Regions from separate parts of the Ramlibacter sp. GS1-15 genome, predicted to be linked through region 2. Evidence: riboswitches for the same ligand, from Rfam matches in the RefSeq annotation. Region 2 holds a riboswitch; the other holds the start of a gene.
The links. A riboswitch is a leader RNA that binds a small molecule or an ion and turns the genes downstream of it on or off. The one in region 2 is predicted to bind thiamine pyrophosphate.

Region 1 (7,532 bases), 1.1 Mb from region 2:
CCGGCGCATCGCTTGCTGCTCGCGCGCCGCATCGCGCGCAACTTCGGCACGCTGCGCGAACAGCCTTGCTACAGCGACGAGGCGCGCGCCAGCTTCGACAAGCTGGCGCGGCGCTGGACGCACAAAGCGGACTTGCTGTCGCCGCAGCACGAAGAGCGGCCCGGTGTATTCACGCGGCTGCAGCGCCTCTTGGCGCGCTGAGCGTGGGTCTTGCCATCGGCGGCGCGCCGATGCGGCCTCCCGCCGCGCGCAACTGCTCCTGGTAAGCGCGGATCACCGCTTCGGGATCTTCGGCGGCGGTGATGCCGCTCATCACCGCCACGCCCGCCGCGCCGCATCCCTTGGCCCTGCGCGCGCGCGCCGGGTCCATGCCGGCGATCGCGACGACCGGCACGGCCAACAGGCTGCACCAGTACGCGAGGTTGCCCTCGCCCTGCGGGATCCACGGCATCTTCTTCGCCGCCGTGAGGTGGATCGGCCCGCAGGCGACGTAGCTGGGGCGCAGCGCCCAGGCGCGGCACACCTCCCAGTACGCGTGCGTGCTCACGCCCAGCCTGAGCCCCGCCCGCGCGATTCGCTCGAGGTCCGCGTCGTGCAGGTCCTCCTGCCCGAGGTGCACGCCGTACGCGCGCTCCTCGATCGCGAGCTGCCAATGGTCGTTGACGAACAACTGCGCGCCCGCCCGCTCGCTGGCCGCGACAGCGCGCCGGATCTCTTCGCGCAGCTGCGGGTGTGACGGGTCCTTGATGCGCAGTTGCACCATCTTCACGCCGGCCGCGAGCACGCGCTCGATCCACTCGGCACTGTCGACGACCGCGTAGAGGCCGAGATGGGCATCGCGCAGTGGCGCGAAAGCGGCGCGCGATTCGTGCGGCGTGGCCACGAACTGCGGCAGGTTCTCGAGGCGCGACGCGAACTCGCGCGACGGCCGCACCGGGCCCGCGCCGCGGCCCGCCGGGTACGCCCCGCGCAACGCCTGCGCGGTGGCCATCTTCGCGAGCACGACGGACTCGACTTCGACGAAGCCGAGGGCCAACGCGGCCGCGGCGCTCGAAGCGAACACACAGCCCGTGCCGTGGTGGTGCGGCGTGGGCACGCGCGGCAGCCGCAGCCATCCCTGTGCGTGGGGCGCGTGAACGTAATCGTTCGCCAGTTCCTCGCTGGCATCCCCGCCCGTGATCGCGACCGCAGTTGCACCCGCTTCACGCAACATGCGCGCGGCCTGTTCCACCTGGCGCGCATCCTGCAGGTCCGGCACGCCGAGCAAGGCCGCCGCCTCCGCGCGATTGGGCGTGACGAGCGTGGCGCGCGGCAGCAGCTGCTCGCGGTAGGCGCGGCGCAGCTCCTCGCCGGCGAACGGCGCACCGGTGGTCGCGCGCAGCACCGGGTCCACCACGACGGCCAGCGACGCATCCGCGACGCGCAGGCGGTCGATCCAGCGCACCACGACTTCCAGGTTGGCCACGGAGCCGAGCATGCCCGTCTTGATCGCGGCGGCCGGCATGTCCGCCGCCAGTGCGGCGAGCTGCGCGTCGAGCATGTCCGGCGACACGGCCTCGATCGCCTCGACCGCGACCGAGTTCTGCGCCGTCAGCGCGGCCACGGCGCTGCAGCCGTGCACGTCGAACGCATCGAATGCGCGCAGGTCCGCCTGCAGGCCGGCGCCGCCGCCGCTGTCGGATCCGGCGATGGTCCAGACGATGGGGCGGGCGCTCATAGCGTGAACGGGCGGCCGGTGACCGGCGTGGTCGCCACCGCCATCTCCTGCTTCGCCATCACGCCGGCTTCGTACGCGATGCGGCCCGCTTCGACCGCGAGGCGGAACGCCCGTGCCATCGCGACCGGGTCGTGCGCCTGCGCGACGGCGGAATTGAGCAGCACGGCGTCGAAGCCGAGCTCCATGGCCTGCACCGCGTCCTTGGGCGAGCCGATGCCGGCATCGACCACCAAGGGCACATCGGGCAGCCGCGCGCGCAAGGTGCGCAGCGCGGTGGGATTCAACAAACCCTGCCCCGAGCCGATCGGCGCGCCCCAGGGCATCAGGATGCGGCAGCCCGCGTCGAGCAGGCGCTGGCAGGTGACGAGGTCGTCGGTGCAATAGGGAAACACCTCGAAGCCGTCCGCCACGAGCTCGCGCGCGGCGGCCACCAGCTCGAAGGGATCGGGCTGCAGCGTGTAGTCGTCGCCGATCACCTCGAGCTTGATCCAGTTCGTCGCGAACAGCTCGCGCGACATCTTCGCGAGCGTCACCGCTTCGCGCGCGCTCTTGCAGCCCGCGGTGTTCGGCAGCAGGCGAGCGCCGCTGGCCTGGATCAGGCGATAGAAGTCGTTCGGCGCGCCGGCCGCGGCGAGTTGCCGCTTGAGGCCGACGGTGACCACCTGCGTGCCCGAGGCGGCGATGGCCTCCTGCAGCACCTGCGGCGACGGATAGCCCGCCGTGCCGAGGAAGAAGCGGCTGTCCAGTTCGACATCCGCGATGCGCAAACCCATGTCAACCTCCTGTGATCGGCTGAAAGGTGAAGACCGCGTCGTTCTCGTGCAGCGCGCATTGCGCGCGTGCCTCGCGCGGCACGAATTCGCCGTTGACCGCCGTGGCCAGCGCCTGCGGCGCCTGGCCGAGCGACGCGATGAGGTCGGCGAGCGTCGCGCCCGGCTCGACCGGGCGCGGCTCGCCATTGAGCGTGATGGTCACAGGCATGTCGTGATCGCCTCCTCCACCAGCGCCGGCGCGATCAGCCAGCCATGGCGGAACAGCCCGTTGATCCGCACCAGCCCGGGTTGCGCGGCGATGCGCGGCAGGTTGTCCGGCAGCGCGGGCCGCAGGTTCGTGTCGCTGCGCAGGATGCGCGCCTCGCCCAGCTGCGGCACCACGCTGTAGGCGGCCGCGAGCAATTCCACGGTGGTGCGCAGCGACACCGGCGAGCGGTCCTCGGACTCGATCTCGCTGGCGCCCACCACCACCTGCTCGCCCGCGCGCGGCACGATGTACACCGCGTAGCGCGCATGCAATAGCCGCAGCGGCCGGCTGATCTCGACCCCCGGCGCATGCAGCGTGAAGATTTCCCCGCGCACGCCGCGCACCGCCAGCTCCGGTTTCGCGCCGACACCGCGCACGTCGAACACGCAGTCGAACGGACGGCGCTCGCCGCGCGCCCACAGCGCGCCCGGCTCGATGGCGTCCACGCTGCGGCCCCAGTGCCAGCGCACGCCGGCCTGCGTCGCCGCCGCCGCGAGTGCCAGCATCGCCTGCACGGTGTGGATACGCCCTTCTCCCGGCAGCAGCCACGCGCGCGCCGGCCCTTGCACCGCCGGCTCGAGCTCGCGCACCTGTTCCATCGTCAGCGCCTGCGGCGCGAAGCCGGCCGGCGCCTTGCGCGTGAGGAAGTCGATGGTACGGCTGGCAATGCCCTCGTCGCCGCGATGCGCGAACAGAAGGCTGCCTTCGCGCTGCACGTCGACTTCCACCTCGAGCTGCTGCGCGATCTGCGGCCACAGATCGAGCGAGCGCAGGCCCAGCGCGAACACGCGCTCGTCGGCGCATTGCAGCTCCGCCACCGGGCACAGCATGCCGGCCGCGGTCCAGCCGGCGGCGCCCCGTGCTTCCGCATGCGGTGCCGGATCGAACACGTCGACCTCGTGCCCCGCGCGAGCGAGCTGGAAGGCCAGCAGGCGGCCGAGCAGGCCGGCGCCGGCGATGCCGATGCGCATGTCAGCCCTTCTGGATCGGGATGTAGATCTCGCTGCCGGCGGCCTTGAACTCCGCGCTCTTGGCTGCCATGCCCTCCTGCGCCGCCGTGTAGTCGCGCACGTCCTGCGTGATCTTCATCGAGCAGAACTTCGGGCCGCACATCGAGCAGAAGTGCGCGACCTTCGCGCCGTCGGCCGGCAAGGTCTCGTCGTGGAAGTCCTTGGCCGTGTCCGGGTCGAGCGACAGGTTGAACTGGTCCTGCCAGCGGAATTCGAACCGCGCCTTCGACAGCGCCTCGTCCCACGCGCGCGCGCCGGGATGGCCCTTGGCCACGTCGGCCGCATGCGCCGCGATCTTGTAGGCGATGATGCCCTGCTTCACGTCGTCGCGGTCGGGCAGCCCCAGGTGCTCCTTCGGCGTGACGTAGCACAGCATCGCGGTGCCGAACCAGCCGATCATCGCCGCACCGATCGCCGACGCGATGTGGTCGTAGCCGGGCGAGATGTCGATCGTCAGCGGGCCGAGCGTGTAGAACGGCGCCTCGCCGCAGTGCCTGAGCTGCTCCTCCATGTTGGCCTGGATCATGTGCATGGGCACATGGCCCGGGCCCTCGATCATCGTCTGCACGTCGTGCTTCCACGCGATCTGCGTGAGCTCGCCGAGCGTGTGCAGCTCCGCGAACTGCGCCTCGTCGTTCGCGTCGGCGCCGCTGCCCGGACGCAGGCCGTCGCCCAGCGAGAAGCTCACGTCGTACGCCTTCATGATCTCGCAGATCTCCTCGAAGTGCGTGTAGAGGAAGTTCTCCTTGTGGTGCGAGATCATCCACTTGGCGAGGATCGAGCCGCCGCGCGAGACGATGCCGGTGCGCCGCTTCGCCGTCAGCGGGATGTACGGCAAGCGCACGCCCGCGTGGATGGTGAAGTAGTCCACGCCCTGCTCGGCCTGCTCGATCAGCGTGTCGCGGAAGATCTCCCACGTGAGGTCTTCGGCCACGCCGCCGACCTTCTCCAGCGCCTGGTAGATCGGCACCGTGCCGATCGGCACCGGCGAGTTGCGGACGATCCAGTCGCGCGTGGTGTGGATGTTCTTGCCGGTGGACAGGTCCATCACCGTGTCCGCGCCCCAGCGGATCGCCCACACGAGCTTCTCGACCTCTTCCTCGATCGACGAGGTCACCGCCGAGTTGCCGATGTTGGCGTTGATCTTCACGAGGAAGTTGCGCCCGATCGCCATCGGCTCGATCTCGGGGTGGTTGATGTTCGCGGGGATGATCGCGCGGCCGCGCGCCACCTCGTCGCGCACGAACTCGGGCGTGATGATCTCGGGGATCGTCGCGCCCATGGCGTTGCCGCGCAGGCGCTCGTTCTTCGCGGCGTCGGCCAGGTACTCGGCCATCCATTCGCGCTTGCCGTTCTCGCGCAGCGCGACGAACTCCATCTCGGGCGTGACGATCCCCTTGCGCGCGTAGTGCATCTGCGTCACGTTGGCGCCCGCCTTCGCGCGGCGCGGCGCGCGCTGCAGGCCCGCGGCTTCGGTGCGCAGCGCGGCAATGCGCGCGGCCTCGCGCTCTTCGCTCTTGGTGCCGTCGTCGATCGCGCGCCTCTCGCGGCCGGCGTAGCTTTCGGTGTCGCCGCGCGCGGCGATCCAGTCGTTGCGCAGGCCCGCCAGGCCGCGGCGCACGTCGATCATCGCGGAAGGCTCGGTGTACGGCCCCGAGGTGTCGTACAGCGTGACGGTCTCGCCGTTGGTGAGTTTCACCTCGCGCATGGGCACGCGCACGCCCGGATGCGCCTGGCCGGCGACGTGGACCTTGGTGGAGGCGGGAAAGGGCTCGCGCGTGAGGGCGAGCAGTTGCGCGAGTTTGTCGGGTGCGTTCATGTGCCTTCCTTGTGAAGCGATGCCATCGATCGCTCCAGGGATGGCAGGACGCGCGCCGTGGGGCAGGGCCTGTCAGCTCTTCTTACGCCGGTACGAACCGGTTCAAGTTCACGGGTTTGGACTCACCATCTCAGCGATAACGGCCTGCATCGACCGCTCGCACCCCGGAGCGATGGCAAGTATAGGGCGTGCTCGCCGCGGCGCACGCGCGGGGCCGTGCATTATTTTTCGATCTTGACCTTGGTCAACCCTGCCTTCGTGGTCACCTTTCCAGCCATATGCCGAACGGTCGGTAGTACGCGCGCGTACCGGCGGGTGGCGCTGCCACAATGCGCCGGCCTTCCACCTGAGGAGATTCGATGTCTGTGATCACGGTGCACCGACCTGCGCGTGCCCCACGAGCCGATGGCCGCTGGACGGTCGCGGCCGTGCGCGAGCTGTTCGAGCTGCCGTTCAACGAACTGGTCTTCCGCGCGCAGGCCGTGCATCGCGAGCATTTCGATCCCGCGCAAGTGGAGCTCGCGACGCTGCTGTCGGTGAAGACGGGCGGCTGTCCCGAGGACTGCGGCTATTGCCCGCAGGCCGCGCAGCACGACACCGGCGTGGCCGCGACGAAGCTGATGGAGCCCGACGAGGTGCGCGTTGCCGCGCAGCGTGCCAAGGACGCCGGGGCGACGCGCTTTTGCATGGGCGCCGCCTGGCGCGCGCCCAAGGACCGCGACATCGAGAAGGTCGCCGAACTCGTCGCCACCGTGAAGTCGCTCGGCCTGGAGACCTGTGCCACGCTGGGCATGCTGGAAGACGGCCATGCCGAAACCTTGCGCGATGCGGGGCTGGACTACTACAACCACAACCTCGACAGCGCGCCCGAGTTCTACGGCGACATCATCACCACGCGCGTGTACCAGGACCGCCTGGACACGCTCGAGCGCGTGCGCGATGCCGGCGTGAAGGTCTGTTGCGGCGGCATAGTCGGCATGGGCGAATCGCGCACCCAGCGCGCGGGACTGATCGCGCAGCTGGCCAACCTCGATCCGTATCCCGAGTCGGTGCCGATCAACCACCTCGTGCGCGTCAAGGGCACGCCGCTGGCCGACGAGGAACCGCTCGATCCTTTCGAATTCGTGCGCACGATCGCCGCCGCCCGCATCACCATGCCCAAGGCGCGCGTGCGCCTGTCCGCCGGCCGCCGCGAGATGGGCGATGCGGTGCAGGCGCTGTGCTTCCTGGCCGGCGCCAATTCGATCTTCTACGGCGATAAGCTGCTGACGACGGGCAATCCGGACACGGAGGCCGACCTGCGCCTGCTCGATCGACTGGGCTTGCAGGCCCGCGGGCTGGCCTAGCGCTTCGGCAGCACCGAACGCTGGAACTTCGATTCGGGAGGAAAGATGAGGGTGGACGCTGCCGGATCGTGGAGCGTATCACCCCGCCCCCGTCGCGCCTTCGACCAGATGAGGGCCAGGAGGACAGCGGCCACCAGGGCCAAAGGCACGCAGACCAGGAGCGTCTCTCGCCACGCATAGGCGCCCCATGCCGCGCCGGCGGCGATGGCGAGAGAGGCGACTACCGTGATCTTGCTGGACGACATGAGCTCAGCATACGGCAGGACACCGGGGGCTGCGCAACTGTGGGCTTACCGGAATGTGGCATGCTGCCGACACCCTTGTGTCTGGCGGAGCAGGAGCTTGTCAAACGCCGCGCCGATCCTGGCGATGGTCGTGCCAGTGGCGTTTCATCAAACCAGGCCGAGCATGGCCGGCGTGACCTGCGCGAACACCCGCTGCGAGTCGGCCTCGCGAAGCGCGAACTGCGACTCGAAGATCCCGCCGAGCACCGCGCGATAGTCGTTGAGCACCGGCCAGTCGCGATTCTGGAAGAGGCTCGCCGGTGTCACGGCGACCTGTTCGCCCGCCACCGGTGCGCGCTTGCTCGACCCGCCCAGCACCCACATCACGCCGCCGTG
Region 2 (7,532 bases):
CCAGGCGCTGGCGCGAGAGCTCGAATCGCGCCGCTCGCGCGATCCGTACTACTGGACGGGGGTGGGCATCAGGCACCTGCAGAGCGGCGAATCGTCACGCGCGGTGAGTGCCCTGGAGCGCGCGCGCGACATTGCGCCCGGCTTCGTGGAAATCCGGCGCTACCTGGCGCTTGCGTATGCGCGCACCGGCGACCAGAAACTCGCCAACGCGGAGCTGAAGGCGCTGGACGAACTCACGCAGCCGGATCCGCAGCTTGCGTCGTTCCGCAAGAAGATCCTGCAGCAATGAAAAAGGGGCCGGACATCGCTGTCCGGCCCGAACCTTCAAAGAGTTGAAGACACCTATGGCAACTGAAGCTTAGGCGTCGCGCCGAGGCTCGGCTGTAGGAGCCTCAGCAGTGCGTGCTGTAGGCGGGCAGGCCGCCTTCGTGTCGATCCCAGCGAAAAAACAAAGGCCAGCGCGCTTTCGCGTGCTGGCCTTCCGGTATTTGGCTCCCCGACCTGGGCTCGAACCAGGGACCTACGGATTAACAGTCCGGCGCTCTACCGACTGAGCTATCGGGGAACAGCCTTCAATTATAGCGTCAATTACATCGCCGCCGTGACGGCTAGGCGCACGGTGCGCGGAGCGCCCGGGTACAGGTACACGTGGCCGAACTGGTAGGGCGATTCGCGCCAATACCGTTTGTTGGCCACGTTGTCGATGCCCAGTGTCCACGTCGTCGCGGTTCGGCCGATCTGCTTCTCATAGCGCAGCGCCGCGTCGACGCGCGTCCAGGCCGGCAACTTGATGGATTCATCCGCGAGAACGGCGCGATTGCCTTCGTGCGACAGCGAGCCCTGCAGCTCCAGGCCGGCGATGCCCGGCATCTTCCACGCCGCGAACGCGCGCGCGACCACCGCGGGCACGTTGATCGGACGATGGCCGTTGCTCGCCGGATCGATCGCGCTGCCTTCGCGGCGCGCATGCAGCAGCATCGCCGTCGCGCCTGCGCGCCATGGGCCGGACGTCCACTGCAGCGCGCCTTCGATGCCGCGATGCACGGCCGTCCCGTCGAACTGGCCCGTGCACAGGCTGAAGGTGATGTCGCAGAAGGCGATGTTCGACACCGGCCGGCGGATGTCGAACCACGCGAGCTCCCAGGCCCACGCATCGCGTGATCCCTTCACGCCCACTTCCCACTGGCGGGACTTCAGCGCCGGCAGCACCGCGCCGGGATTGGCGTAGACGCTCGGGTTGTTGGGAACCACCTGCGACTCCAGGCCTTGTCCCCAGCTCGCGTACGCCGTCGTCGCGTCGGCCAGCTTGTAGCTGCCGGCGAGCCACGGCGTCGTGAGGGATTGGGAGTAGCTCGTGGCCTCGCTGCCGTCGCTCGCGGCGAACGAGCGGTTCAGGCGCGTGTGGCGCATGCCCAGCCAGGTGGTGAACTTCGCGTTCCAGTGGATCGCGTCGCGCAGCGACAGTTCGGTGGAGCGCTCGTCCTGGTTCTGGCCGGGGAATACGGGCGTGGGATCGGGCGGCACGATCGCCGTGCCCTGCACGTTGCCCGTGCCGACGAAGTTGTAGGCGTTGTCGGGAAGCCGGTCGTGGATCGTGCTGCGCAGGATGCCCAGCCCGAGGTCGTGCGTGATGCCGCCGGTGGCGACCTTTCCTTTCAATTCCAGCGAAGCCGCGTTCTCGCGGCGCTTCTCGCCGATGCTGCGGTAGTCGTAGTAGTCGAACGTGCCGTCGGAGCAGAAGCGGTCGAAGCGGCCCTCCGCGCTGCAGCCGAACGGGAACGCCGTGAAGTCATCGTTCTTCAGCCGCTGCGATCCGAGCTGGCCGACGACGCGCCAGTCGCTGCCGAGCGTGTGCGTGTAGCGGAAGGTGCCGGTCAGCGCGTCGAACTTCGAGGGCTGCGCCCAGGGCTGGTTGTTCAGGTTCAGGCGCGGATCGACAGGCGCGGGCAGCACGTCGCCCAGGAGGCTGAAGCCCACCTGGCTTGCCTGCTTCTTGCTGCTCCATTCGAACTCCCCTTCGAGCAGCGAGTCGCGCGTGATGCGCCAGTCGCCCGCGAACGCGACCAGGCTGCGATCGCCATCGAGGTTGTGAATCAAGGGGCGCAGGCGTTCCTGCGCGACGTTGAGGCGATAGCCGAAGGCGCCGTCGGTGCCGAAGCGCCCGCCCAGGTCGACGGCCGCGAGCACGCTCGCGCGCCGCGTCCATTCCAGGCGCACTTCGCGCAGGTCGGTCTCGGTCGGTCGCTTCACGACGTAGTTCACCAGCCCGCCCGGCGCGCTCGTGCCCGCCTGGATCCCGCTCGTGCCCTTGAGGAGCTCGACACGTTCCTTGTTGTCCAGCGGGATGGTGGTCTCGGCGCTGATCGGCAGGCCTTCGCGGCGGTAGTTGTAGTCCTGGTCGAGCAGGAAGCCGCGGATCGACAACATGTCCCAGTAGCCTGGCGCGTCGTACGCGTCGACCAGCGAAGGGTCGAAACGCGTGAGGTCCGCCAGGCGCCGCGCACCGGATTGCTCGATCTGCTTGCGATCGATGATGCTCGCGGACATCGGCACGTCCTTGAGCGGCAGGTCGCCGAAGCCGGTCACGTCGGCGGCCGGCGGCCAGGCCTTTTCCGTCACGGTGACAGGCGAGAGCGTCGTGGTCTGCGAATGGGCGCTGCCGGCGACGGCGGCAAGGAGGGCGACGCGCGCGATGGCGCGCAAAGGGAAGGTGTGTGCTTCTGTCATGGCTTTCCCTGCGCGAGGATTACCTCAGTCAGGTTCAAAGGGACTCTCTCAGTCGCCGCGGCACGCGGCAACACCCCTAGCGAGTGCGCGAATGTTAATCGAAGACGGGTGTCTCCACGCCGAGCACCTTGTGCAGCCTCGGCGACGTGGTCGTGTACTGCAGCATGATCGTCTGGCCGGGGTAGACGATCTTCGCGGCACCGAAGGCGGCCAGCGCGCATTCGTGGAACCCCGACAGGATCAGCTTCTTCTTGCCGGGATAGGTGTTGACGTCGCCGACCGCGAAGATGCCCGGCTCGCTCGTCGAGAACTTCTCGGTGTCCACCTTGAGCTGCCGACGCTCGATGTCCAGGCCCCAATCCGCGATCGGGCCGAGCTTGGGCGACAGTCCGAAGAACACCAGCAACGCGTCCGCACGCAGCTCGTGCACAGCCATGTCCGGACCCGTCACCTTCACGGCGGACAGCTTGCCGTCCTGCTCGTCGTAGCTCGTGACCTGCCCGACGATGAAGCGCATGCGCTGTTCCTCGCACAAGGCCCGCATCCTGGCGACCGAAGCGGGCGCCGCCTTGAAGGCGTCGCGGCGATGGACAAGCGTCACGCTCGCTGCCTTGTTCGGGCCGTCCTGCGCGAAGTTCAGCGCCCAGTCGAGCGCGGAGTCTCCCCCGCCGAGCACGACCAGGTGCTTGCCGGCCAGTTCGGCGGGCTTCTTCACGCTGTAGAACAGCTGCGAGTCCCGGAACTTCGCGATGCCCTCGAGTGCGAGGGCGCGCGGCTCGAACGCGCCCATGCCACCTGCGATGAACACGGTCGTCGCGATGAACTCTTTCGCCTTGTCGGTCACGACGAAGAAGCGGCCATCGTCCCGCCGCTGCAAGGTCATGACGGTCTGGCCCAGGTGGAACGTCGCGCCGAACGGCTCGATCTGCTTGAGCAGGTTGTCCGTGAGTTCCTGTCCCGTGCACACCGGCACGGCGGGGATGTCGTAGATCGGCTTGTCGGGATAGAGCTCGATGCACTGCCCGCCGGCATAGGCGAGCGAGTCGATCACGTGCGCCTTGATCTCGAGCAGGCCCAGTTCGAAGACCTGGAACAGGCCCACCGGCCCGGCACCGATGATCAGGGCGTCGGTCTCGATCGGTGCGGCGGGGTTGCTCACTTCAGCCTTGTGCGTCCCGGATCAGCTCGGGGAGCTTGCCGGTCTTGTCCTTCCATTCCTCGGCGTCGGGCAGCGCCGGCTTGCGCTTGGTGATGCTCTTCCAGCCGGGGGCCTTCGCCAGGTCGGCGTTGATCTGGATGAACTGCAACTGGTCCGGCGGCGTGTCTTCCTCGGCGTAGATCGCGTTGACCGGGCACTCGGGGATGCACACCGCGCAATCGATGCACTCGTCCGGGTCGATGACGAGGAAGTTCGGCCCTTCGCGGAAGCAGTCCACGGGGCAGACATCCACGCAATCCGTGTACTTGCAGCGGATGCAGGATTCGGTGACGACGTGAGTCATGTTGTTCTGTCAGGCGAGGGAAAACGACCCTCGATTCTAGGGCGCCGCACCGGGGCGGCCTTGCGGCAGCTCAACGAACCAGCACGGCCCCCGAGGTCTTGTGCGTGGCCGTGTCCACCAGCACCAGCGACCCCAGCAGGCGGGAGCGCGCGTAGGACTCGACGGGAATCGGTTCCTGCAGCGCCAGGTCGACGTGCCCGATGCCGTTCGGCTCCAGGTGATCGGTCTCGCTCTCGGCCAGCGTGTTGACGTCCAGCTTATGCACGATGCGCTTGATGCGCGCCTTGACCCAGCGATGGCCATGCAGCGCCCAGTACACGCGCCCGGCCACCAACGGCTCGTCGTCGAGCCAGGCAACGGTGGCCGAGACCTCGCGCACGGCATCGTGCGTGCCCAGGGCCAGCAGCCAGTCGCCGCGCGAGACGTCCACTTCGCGATCGAGCACGAGGCCCGCACTGTGGCCCGCCTGCACGTGGCCCGGCTGGCGCGCGTGGTTCAGCACCTGGGCGATGGTGGCCGTCTGGCCGCTGGGCATGACCTGCACCGTCTGTCCCACCTGCACGTCGCCGGTCGCGATGCGGCCCCAGAACACCCGGCGGCCCTGGCGGGTGTCGGACGAGGACGAGAACTTCTCGACCCACTGCACCGGGAAAGCGAAAGCTTCGCTGGCTTCGGCCGCCGTGACGTCGAGCTGTTCGAGTACTTCCAGCAGCGACAGGCCCTCGTAGCCGCACCATCCCGGCGCGGGTTCGACGACGTTGTGGCCCTTCAGCGCCGAGATCGGAACGGTGGCGCGCACTTCGATGCCGGCTGCGCGGGCGAACGCGGAGAGAGCGCCGCTGATGTTGTTGAAGGCCACCGTCGCATCCTCGACGGCATCGAGCTTGTTCACCGCGAACACGATCGAGGGCACGCGCAGCAGGTTCACCAGCAGCGAATGGCGCCGGGTCTGCGGCAGCAGCTCCAGGCCGGGGTTCTGCCACTGCAATTTCGTCGCATCGACCAGAACGACAGCGGCGTCGGCGCTCGAAGCGGCGGTGACCATGTTGCGCGTGTACTGCTCATGGCCCGGCGCGTCACCGATGATGAACTTGCGCGTGGGCGTCGCGAAATAGCGGTACGCGACATCGATGGTGATGCCTTGCTCGCGCTCGGCGGTGAGGCCGTCGGTGAGCAACGCCAGGTCCGTCTCGCCGGATCGCTGCACGCCGGCCAGCTGGTCCTGCAGCACGGACTTGCTGTCCACCAGCAGGCGGCCGATCAGCGTGCTCTTGCCGTCGTCGACCGAACCGCACGTGATGAAGCGCAGCGCGGAGACATGGTCGTGCTCCGTGGCCGGGGCGGGCTTGGCGGGAAAATCGATCACCGACATCAGAAATAACCGTCCTTCTTGCGCTTTTCCATCGACGCGTCCGAGGTCTTGTCGTCCATGCGCGTCGCGCCACGCTCGCTCACTTCCACCGTGAGCGTTTCCACCACGACATCCGCGGCATTCGCCGCATCGCTCTCCACCGGGCAGGTGCAGGTGATGTCACCCACGGTCCGGAAGCGCACGGTGCGGGTCTCGATCGTTTCGTCGTGCTTGGGGGGCGTCAGCTCGGTCACCGGCACGAGCAGGCCGCGGCGCTCGACCACCTGGCGCTGGTGCGCGTAGTAGATCGAGGGCAGCTCGATCTTCTCGCGCTCGATGTATTGCCACACGTCCAGCTCGGTCCAGTTGGAGATGGGGAAGACGCGGAAATGCTCGCCGGGCTGCAGGCGCGTGTTGAACAGCGTCCAGAGTTCCGGCCGCTGCGCCTTGGGCTGCCACTGGCCGAAGCTGTCGCGGTGCGAGAAGATGCGCTCCTTCGCGCGGGCCTTTTCCTCGTCGCGGCGGGCACCGCCGATCAGCGCGTCGAAGCGGAATTCCTCGATGGCTTCGAGCAGCGTCACCGACTGGTGGACGTTGCGCGATTCGTCGGGGCGCGCAAGGCGCACCGTGCCGCGCTTCATCGAATCCTCGACGCTGCGCACGATGAGTTCCGCACCGAGCTGCTTCGCGCGGTAGTCGCGGAAGTCCGTGACCTCGGGGAAGTTGTGCCCGGTGTCGATCATCAGCAGCGGGTAGGGGATGCGGCCGACGCCGAAGGCCTTCTCGGCGCATTTCAGCATGACCAGCGAATCCTTGCCCCCGGAGAACAGCAGGGCGGGGCGCTCGAAGGCACCCGCGACCTCGCGCAGGATGAAGACGGTCTCTTCCTCGAGTGCATCGAGGTGCCGGTTCGACAGCGGCGTGAGCAATTGGGGTTCGACGCGCGCGTTCATGCAGTTTCCTTGACGTGCAGTCCGCATTCCTTGGCGGATTCCTGTTCCCACCACCAGCGTCCGGCACGGAAATCCTCACCGAGCGAGATGGCCCGCGTGCAAGGCGCGCAGCCGATGCTGGGATAGAACTCGTCGTGCAGCGGGTTGTAGTCCACCTGGTTCAGGTTGATGTAGTGCCACACGTCGCCCCAGGTCCAGTTGGCGAGCGGGTTGATCTTGGTGCGAGCCTCGCTGTCGTCCACCAGCGGCACTTCGGCGCGCGCCGCGGACTGCTCGCGCCGCAGGCCGGTGATCCAGGCGCGCTGGCCGGCGAGCGCACGCTCGAGCGGCTCCACCTTGCGGATGTGGCAGCAGGCCTTGCGCAGCTCCACGCTGCGGTACATCGGGTCCTTGCCCTCGCGCTTGACGAACTGCACCACGGCCTCGTGCTGCGGCTGGTAGACCTCGACGCGCAGGCGCACATTCGCCTTGGTGCGCTCGAGCAGTTCCAGCGTCTCCTTGTGCAGCATGCCGGTCTCCAGCACGAACACCGGAACGTCCAGGCCCAGCGTTTCGATCAGGTGCGTGATGACCACGTCCTCGGCGCCCAGGCTGGATGCCTGCTTGAGCGGCTTGAATTCGGCGGCCGCGCGCTGCAGCAGCGCCTTCGTTTCGGCCAGCTTCGCCTCGAAATCCTTCGAGGGCCTGGCGTGCAGGTCGATCGCACCCATCAGGCGAACCTCGCGAACAACGGGCGCGGCTCGCTGGCGTCACCCTGGTAATAAGCGGCGTAGCGCTCGAACTGGCGCTGCGCATCGGCGGCGTCCTTGCCGTCCTTCAGCACGGCGCTGGAGAAGCCCGTGCGCTGCATCTGCACCAGCTGGTCGATCAGCACGTCGCCGGTGGCGCGGATGTCGCCCGCGAAGCCGCGGCGCTTGCGGATCAGCCAGGCCTGGCTGAACGCACGGCCGTCGGTGAACTTCGGGAAGTTCAGTTCGATGCGGTCGACGCCCTCGAGCG

Region 1: another riboswitch for thiamine pyrophosphate. It lies ahead of thiC (phosphomethylpyrimidine synthase ThiC); the one in region 2 lies ahead of AC3EF3_RS08640 (TonB-dependent siderophore receptor).

What each region holds. Positions count from the first base shown of each region.
Region 1 is NZ_JBYNTU010000001.1:623,848-631,379, reverse strand. It holds gene AC3EF3_RS03155 (hypothetical protein) at 1-201, shown strand, start outside; gene thiD (bifunctional hydroxymethylpyrimidine kinase/phosphomethylpyrimidine kinase) at 170-1,717, opposite strand; gene AC3EF3_RS03145 (thiazole synthase) at 1,714-2,490, opposite strand; gene thiS (sulfur carrier protein ThiS) at 2,492-2,698, opposite strand; gene AC3EF3_RS03135 (FAD-dependent oxidoreductase) at 2,689-3,708, opposite strand; gene thiC (phosphomethylpyrimidine synthase ThiC) at 3,710-5,566, opposite strand; TPP riboswitch at 5,629-5,743, opposite strand; gene bioB (biotin synthase BioB) at 5,926-6,912, shown strand; gene AC3EF3_RS03120 (hypothetical protein) at 6,909-7,157, opposite strand; gene AC3EF3_RS03115 (DUF1501 domain-containing protein) at 7,305-7,532, opposite strand, start outside.
Region 2 is NZ_JBYNTU010000001.1:1,713,976-1,721,507, forward strand. It holds gene AC3EF3_RS08630 (tetratricopeptide repeat protein) at 1-289, shown strand, start outside; tRNA gene AC3EF3_RS08635 (tRNA-Asn) at 490-565, opposite strand; gene AC3EF3_RS08640 (TonB-dependent siderophore receptor) at 589-2,727, opposite strand; TPP riboswitch at 2,715-2,815, opposite strand; gene AC3EF3_RS08645 (NAD(P)/FAD-dependent oxidoreductase) at 2,822-3,886, opposite strand; gene fdxA (ferredoxin FdxA) at 3,888-4,229, opposite strand; gene AC3EF3_RS08655 (sulfate adenylyltransferase subunit 1) at 4,300-5,601, opposite strand; gene cysD (sulfate adenylyltransferase subunit CysD) at 5,601-6,533, opposite strand; gene AC3EF3_RS08665 (phosphoadenylyl-sulfate reductase) at 6,530-7,243, opposite strand; gene AC3EF3_RS08670 (DUF934 domain-containing protein) at 7,243-7,532, opposite strand, start outside.